DNA from 2 places in the Ruegeria sp. THAF33 genome. Region 1 is predicted to be linked to the other one. Evidence: riboswitches for the same ligand, from Rfam matches in the RefSeq annotation. Region 1 holds a riboswitch; the other holds the start of a gene.
What was found. Region 1 has a riboswitch for cobalamin ahead of FIU92_RS04735 (DUF1636 domain-containing protein). Riboswitches for the same ligand answer to the same signal wherever they lie in the genome.
Positions count from the first base shown of each region.

Region 1 (3,893 bases):
GTCAGGTAAGCGCGGTAAAAGGTGACGAGGATTCGTTTGGCCTTGCTTTCGAACGCGGTTTCCACCGGGATTACGCCGCGATCCGGACACCACACGCCACATTCGGGCAAGGTCTTGGCGCCCATCACCGGACCGGCATAAAGCCCCGCCGCCAAAGCCATCTGCGCCAACGCCGCCTGTGCCGCGACCTCGCCGCCGGTATCGCACAGATGCGCCAGCCGCCGCAGGGTCGAGACCGGCAGGGTGGAATAGTCATCCAGCCGCGTGTCCTCGCGCCCGTCAGCGGGCAGCACCGCCAGCGCGATGCCCTTGGCCTGCGCCAGCGCCAGAACCTGCTGCAACCCATAAGCCCAGTAGGGGACGCCGCCGATCAGACGGATCAGAATGCCCTTAGCGCCCTCGAGCGTCTGTTCGACATAGGTGTCGACCGACAGCGGGTGTTTCAGCGCCGCCAGGTTGGCCAGCCGCAACGAGGGCATCCGTCCCTCGGGCCCGCCGCCGCGATGCCAGCCCGCCGCGAAAGCCCCCAGATCGCTGTCCGAAAACGACAGCACCACCAGTTCCGCCGGGCTCTGGCCCAGATCGGTTGGGGTCTCGGTTTCCTCGAGCCCGTGGCTTTCGCGGAAGACGACGTGCATGTGTCTTACTCGGCAGCCTCACGCACACCCACGAGGATTTCGCGGATTTCCGCCTCTTTGATATCGTCATGCTCGGCGATGACGACCAGACGCGAACGACGGTCTTCACCGGGTTCCCACGGGCGGTCATACTGGTGCCGTACCCGCGCGCCGACCGCCTGAACCAGCAGGCGCATGGGTTTGCCCTGAACGGCGGCATACCCTTTGACGCGCAGGATGTTCAGTTCATTGGCGAGGCGTTCGATATTGGCGATCAGTTGGGCCGGTTCGGTCTGCTCGGGCAGCTCGACGATGATGCTTTCGAAATCGTCATGCTCGTGATCGTGATGGCCGTCGTGATGCGAGGGTCGGGCGTCCATGTCATCCTCGGCGGCGGCTTCCAGACCCAGCACAACGCGCACGTCCACGGCACCTTCGGCCACTTCGACGACGGGCAGGGGGCGCGGCGCCTCGGCGGCGATGATCTCGCGCGCTTTGGCCACGCCTTCGGGGCCGGCGAGGTCGGGCTTGGTCAGCAGGATGATGTCGGCGCACGAGATCTGATCCTCGAACACCTCGGACAGGGGCGTTTCGTGGTCGATCGAGTCATCGGCCATGCGCTGGGCGTCCACCGCTTCGACATTGGGCGCGAAACGGCCTGCGGCCACAGCCTCGGCATCGGCCAAGGCGATCACGCCGTCAACGGTGATCTTCGAGCGGATGTCAGGCCAGTCGAATGCCTTGAGCAGCGGTTTCGGCAGGGCCAGACCGCTGGTTTCGATCAGGATATGATCCGGGCGCGGCTCCAACGCCATCAGGGCCTCGATGGTGGGAATGAAATCATCTGCCACGGTGCAGCAGATGCAGCCATTGGCCAGTTCCATGATGTTTTCCGCCGGGCAATCAGGAATGGCGCAGGATTTCAGGATGTCGCCATCGACGCCTACATCGCCGAACTCGTTGACCACGACGGCAAGGCGCTTGCCCTGCGGGTTCTGCATCAGGTGACGCACCAAAGTGGTCTTGCCCGAGCCCAGAAAGCCGGTGATCACTGTGACGGGGAGTTTTTCGAGGTTCGACATGTCAGGCTCCAATCGGGGGAATGCGCGAGGCACAGTTCTTGCGAAAATGTTCGGGGCGTTCGCGCCATTTCACCAAACCATCTTCAGTGGCCAGATACTTGGTCGCGCCGTCGACGATGACGTCGACATGATCTGTTTCGTTCAGGTTTTCATACACGAAGGTCCAGCGGCCCGGCCCGCGCAACACGATCGAACAGCCTTGATCGCAGTTTGACAGGCATTCAACGGCTTTCAGGGTGACACCGTCGGGCAGGTCTGCCTGTTCCAGGGCCTTGTGCAACAAAGCGCCCGGGCGTTGCGCGTCATCTTCGACAGGCAGGCCGCGACGGCAGGTGGTACAGACCAGCAACTCGACTGGTGCGGTCTCGGTCATGTCTCTCATCCCCCCAAATCCTCTTCGCGGGGGACGGGGTTTCATGCGGGCCACGATTGGTCATGGACCCGACACCGGAACACCCCGCCCGGTTTCAACTTCGGTTGTTGGCAGGTCTCCCGGCTTGCGGATGCCAGAGGCGGGCCTCTGTCGGATGTCCCGCCTTCCCGGCTTTCGAGCCAGTGGCATTGGGCATCCTCTCCGTTCACGGTCGCGGGGGCGGCTGCGTTTGGCGGCAAGACCGTTGACGCATTCCCTTTTCATCGGCTGTCACCGACACCAACGAAAGGGACATGCGGCACCGCTGGCCTGCTTGTCAAGCGAGTCGCGCGCAACAATTATGCAGAGGCATGGAAAGCGACCTGTGGGCGTCGATGGGCGGCATGGTGTGCCGGGACCCAGCCCGAGATGGGCCGGACGACGAACGGTATCTCAGCAAGGGGCGTAGACTATGGCCAACCGGTGCCTCGACTGAACCTGTCCAGATGATGGGTAAAGACCACCGAACACCCCGGATCCTCTTGCGCTAATAGATGACGTTTATCATGAGCAGCGAGACGACCAGAAACAGCGCCGTCATTATTCCGCCGGAGCGGACGAAATCCATCACCTTGTATCCGGCCGGACCCATGATCAACGCGTTTACCTGATGGGTTGGGATGATGAAGCTGTTCGAGGTCGATATGGCGACCGTCAGGGCAAAGACGGCTGGGTTTCCACCCGCCGCCACCGCAATTGATACCGCCAGAGGCACCAGCAGAACCGTGGCCCCCACGTTGGACATGACCAAAGAAAAGGCCGTCGCCAGAACGGCGATGCCGGTTTGCAGCGACCAGAGCGGCCAGCCGTCCAGAATTATCATGATCTGCTGCGCGATCCACGCGGCCGTGCCTGTGTTCTGCACGGCTTGTCCCAAAGGTATGAGGCAGGCGAGCAGGAATACGGTGTTCCATCCGACCGCGCGGTATGCCTCGTCCACGCTGAGCACACGGGTCAGCATCATGCCCACCGCGCCGGTAAGAAGACAGAGTGAAAGCCGGACATCCGTGAACAGGATCAACGACAGCGAAATGGCGAAGAATGCCAGGGCCCAGCCGACTTTTTGCGGCCGCAGCTCGTCCTGAGGAAAGTCCGTCGTCACGACGACGAAATCCGGATCTCGTTTGATCCGCATCAGGTTGTCCCATCTGGTATGTGCCACAAGCATGTCGCCCGCCTGAAACTTTTCGAGCCCGATCTGAGTGGATTCGTGATCCTCGGTCTCGACATGGCTCAGCGTCTCTTCGCCGCGGTGAATGGCCAGCAGCGACATCCCGTAGGTCTTGCGAAACAAAAGCTCGCGGGGGCATTTGCCGATCAGCTTGCTGTCGGGCGTGATGACCACCTCGGCCACGCCTGCATTGGTTGGGGCGAACTCTTCGACGAAAATGTCCAAATCCGGAAGAACGGTCAGCCCGTATTTCTCGGCGAACTTCTCGACCTCCCAACGGCGGCCGACGATGGCCAGCCGACACGGCGCTGCTATTTCCGCTGTCAAAACCTGAACCATCGAGGTTTTGCCGCGATAGAAGGTGGAAATGATGTACAGGTGGTTTTCGTGGTTGATGTCGGCCAGAATCTCGCCGACCAAGGGGCTGTCCTCGGGCACCACGACTTCGAACACATCGGCTTTGAGGCCATAGACCCTTTGCAGGTATTCCTGTGTCCCTTGTCCGGTACCCGTATTGTCAGGTCCTTCAGCCTCGGGCAAAACCCAGCGTCCCAACAGCAGAAAGTAACCAATTCCCGTCAGGATCAGAACCGCACCGATCGGCGTGACCG
Region 1 covers NZ_CP045384.1:929,084-932,976, forward strand. The annotation lists gene cobN (cobaltochelatase subunit CobN) at 1-638, opposite strand, end outside; gene cobW (cobalamin biosynthesis protein CobW) at 644-1,699, opposite strand; gene FIU92_RS04735 (DUF1636 domain-containing protein) at 1,701-2,072, opposite strand; cobalamin riboswitch at 2,164-2,371, opposite strand; gene FIU92_RS22720 (hypothetical protein) at 2,423-2,602, shown strand; gene FIU92_RS04740 (SLC13 family permease) at 2,599-3,893, opposite strand, start outside.

Region 2 (3,893 bases), 1.3 Mb from region 1:
GGGAAAGCCCGAAAGCGCCGGACATTCGGCGACCCAATCTGGCCCGGATTCTGCAACGGGCAGAAAAACCACGCCGAAAACCGCAGCGGGTGTCAGCCACGCTGCGGCTTTGATCGGGATGCGAAGCACCTAAACCTCGACTTCGACCTTGCCGATCGGGTTCGAGCAGCAGGCCAGAATGTACCCCGCGTCGATGTCGTCTTCCGAGATCCCTCCGTTGTGGACCATATGGACCTCTCCGGCAGTTTTCTTGACCTTGCAGGTCCCGCACACGCCGAATGTACAGCCTGACGGTATGTTCAGGCCAACCGAGCGGGCGGCGGCAAGCACCGTGTCGGTCTCGGCAACCTTGGCCGTCACGCCCGAGGTCGCGAACAGGATCTCGGCGCTGCTGTCGTCGTCCAGAACAACGTCATCCAACTCGGGCTGATCCGCCTCGGTTTCCACCGGCGCGCCGAAGCTTTCCTGATGGTAGTTGTTCATATCAAAACCAAGACCGGCCAGCGCGTCGCGTACTGCTTGCATGAAGGGCTCAGGACCGCAGCAATAGACTTCGCGCTCAAGGTAATCCGGCGCCATCAGGCCCAGCATCAATTGGTTGAACTGACCCTGATATCCGGTCCATGGGCGGTAGCGGTCCGGCTCTTCCACCACGAATTTCAGGTCCAAACCATCCGTGCGGCTGGCCATCTGTTCCAAGCGCTGGCGGAAGATGATCTCGGATGGCCTTTTGGCGCAGTTGATGAAGACAACGTCCAGATCGCGGCCTTCGTCCCACATGCAGGTGGTCATCGACATCATCGGCGTGATGCCCGAGCCAGCCGAGATAAACAGGAACTTGCGCGCATCGCTCAACGCGTTGGTGAACAGGCCCGCAGGCCCAATGGCCTTGATCCGCATGCCGGGTTGAAGATTGTCAAGCATCCAGCGCGTGCCGATACTGTCGGGTTGCGCTTTGGCGGTGATGGTGATCGACCGCGGCCGCGACGGCGACGATGAGATCGTGTAGGTGCGATGCACGACTCCCCCGGGCTGGCCGGGCGCCGGAATCTCGAGCGTCAGGAACTGACCAGGGTAATAGGCGAACTGCGCCCCCGAGGGGGCCCGGAACGAAAAGCTGGCAGTGTTCGGCATCTCGGGCACGACCGAGACACATTCCAGCATCTCTCCATCCTGCCAGACGGCTGATGAAAGCGTGTTCAGGTCTTTCATCAGACTTACTCCGCCGCCATTGAGTCAGGGGCCAGGCGGGCCGACACTGTGTTGCAATACCAATCCACGAATTGCAGCACGCCGGATTCCTGAATGGCTGAATATGGGCCGGGCACATAGGCCGGGCTGTTGATGCCCTGCTGGTTGTCCTCGACCACCTGTCGATCTTCGTCATTCGTGGCGACCCAGACTTCGGTCAGACGTTTCACGTCATAGTCAACGCCTTCAACGGCATCCTTGTTGACCAGCCATTTGGTCGTGACCTCGGTCTCTGTCGGGCTGATCGGCGTGACGCGGAAAACAATCGAGTGATCGGCAAGAAAGTGGTTCCACGTGGTCGGATAGTGGAATTTCAAAAGCGATCCCGCATCCGCAAAGGGCGACCGGCCCAACCAACGGCGCACGGCGGATTTCCCGTCCATCGTATAACTCTCGGCCCCTTCTTTCAGCGGCATCCGCGCCAGTCGATATTGGCCGTCCTCGTGCAGGTAGAACTGCGATGGCATACCCGTTGCCTGGCACCTGTCGAAATGGGCTTGCATATAGGCTGGGGTTTCACCGCCTTCGATCCCCGTCACGCCCGGATCATCAGGGAAGGTCCGGCACAGCGCAGGGTGGTTGCCGCCGCAGTGATAGCACTCGCGATTGTTTTCCCAGACCAGCTTCCAGTTGCCGTTCTCGATGATCGTGCTTTCGAAGGCGACCTTGGCATTCGCAAGATCATGCGGCTCAAGATACGGGCGCGCGATATTGGCGAACGTGTCAAAATCCGGGGCGACATCCGCCAGACAGATGTAAACCAACCCGGCAAACTCGCGGCAATGAACCGTCTTCAAACCATGCTGCTTGGGATCAAACTCCGGCCCCATGTCGCGGGCCCACAGCAAAGAGCCGTCAAGCTCGTAGGTCCATTGGTGATATGGGCAAACCAGCTTCGGCGCGTTGCCTTTTGCCGCCTTGCATATGATTGAGCCGCGATGGCGGCAGGTGTTGTGAAACGCCCGGATCTGGTTGTCGGCGCCGCGCACGATGATCACGCGATAGGCACCCACGTTGTATGTTACATAGTCGCCGGCTTTCACCAGTTCGCAAGCGGGAATGGCAAAGAGCCATTCGCGATAGTGGATGGTTTCCAGGTCGGTCTGAAAGATCTCGGGGTCGGTGTAAAAGGCCCGTTCCAGAGCATAGCCCGGGATTCGACGCGCCAACAGGTTTTGGACATTGTTCACTTCTGGCTCTCCTGCCGCGCCCCGCGGCATTGCTTGGGCAGATGACAGGGAGGAACCGTCCGGAGGCGCGCGAGGACCACGTCCGAAACCCGTGCCCCCACCGCCACCCGCGGTTTGACATATCTGCAAGGCTGGTTTCCGGACTTGAAAGGGGCTTGCACCCGGTTGCGACACCTTCCCGGGATCCTCGTCCCAGTGGTTGATTGTCGAACCTGACCTTCCTTACCGTTGCGGGGGCAGTGCCGGAATTCCACCGGCTTCCCAATTCTCCGCTGTCTGAGAATCAAGCAGCGGCACCTCACGATGGCAGCCTACTTTTTACCCGCTTGAGCGCTGAAATGCTTGCGACATTTCCGGTTTCAAAACAGACATGGAAATTTTCCGGCAGCGTGGACGGCGCCGGGATCACAGTCCTTGGCACAGGGGCGTGGCAGGCCCGCCAGCATGGCGTTTTGCGGTGGCCGATGGCCTTGCGATGGATGCGGCCACGTCTGACATCGGCGCCGCCAAATTATCCCCCAACCGCGACGGCGAAGGCCCGGCTGCTCTGATCAGAAACGAAACGCTGCACGTCGCCTGAGCATGGCTGGAAAAGAGAGTGTCAAGCCAAGTGAAGGAGGTTTGCAGCAAGCCCTTTTCGGTGAAGTTGATCCGTTTGGGATAGTGCTGGCTTTCAATGGGGCAGGTGAAGAAGGCGAATATCCGTCATGCGAGAGTTGTCAGTCCACCTTGTCAACGGCCGGTAGAAAACCTCATTTTGTCCATAAAAAATTGTCTTTTTCGGGAAAAACCATTACGTTTTCCGAAAATGGTGGAAAACACCGGAGGCAGTAAGAGAGCAGATGCCAAAACCGAAAACAGGTGTTTTGCGGACAACAGTTCCTTCGCGCCTCATGGGAAAACGGGATGGTCTGTTTTTCCTCTGGGGGCAGATAGAACGCGCGCGCTTGAAGGTCGAGGGCGGCGAACGCGCCGAGGGCGCGGCCTCGGACGGGCCAAGGGCAAACACGGCCGGTGAGGTCAAGGGATCGACGACAGCATTGGTGGACGAGTTTATTTTCTACTGACTTTTGTGATGAAACCGGTCCTGGCGGCCCTATTTCTTCTCGAAGAACAGGATGACTTCACCCAGACGGACGCCATAGCGTGAGACATACGCGCGGTTCAGCAGACGGTCGTCATCCAGCAGCCACATCCAATCGTCGAATTTGACACGCATGGTCCCGTCCTTGATCGGCAGGTCGATCTTGTATTTCCAGTTGAACGTATCCCCGCGCTCAATCCCGCTGGCGGTTCCCAGCACGCCAGGCGCCGTACCGGTCCACGTATCCTCTCCGGTTTTGGTCAATGTCCAGATGCGTTGTTCCGTCGCGCCATCGTCGTAGACGAAGTCTTCGACCAGGGTCAGGGTTTCGCCGTCCCATGTCCCGTCGATATCAACCGTGAATCTGC
Region 2 covers NZ_CP045384.1:3,105,932-3,109,824, reverse strand. The annotation lists gene FIU92_RS22950 (hypothetical protein) at 1-133, shown strand, start outside; gene FIU92_RS15590 (hybrid-cluster NAD(P)-dependent oxidoreductase) at 130-1,212, opposite strand; gene FIU92_RS15585 (aromatic ring-hydroxylating dioxygenase subunit alpha) at 1,218-2,471, opposite strand; cobalamin riboswitch at 2,553-2,757, opposite strand; gene FIU92_RS22845 (hypothetical protein) at 2,812-3,021, shown strand; gene FIU92_RS15580 (hypothetical protein) at 3,024-3,275, shown strand; gene FIU92_RS15575 (hypothetical protein) at 3,335-3,508, shown strand; gene FIU92_RS15570 (DUF3833 family protein) at 3,538-3,893, opposite strand, start outside.
Region 2: it holds a riboswitch for cobalamin, as region 1 does, so the genes downstream of both, FIU92_RS15585 (aromatic ring-hydroxylating dioxygenase subunit alpha) here and FIU92_RS04735 (DUF1636 domain-containing protein) in region 1, are expected to answer to the same signal.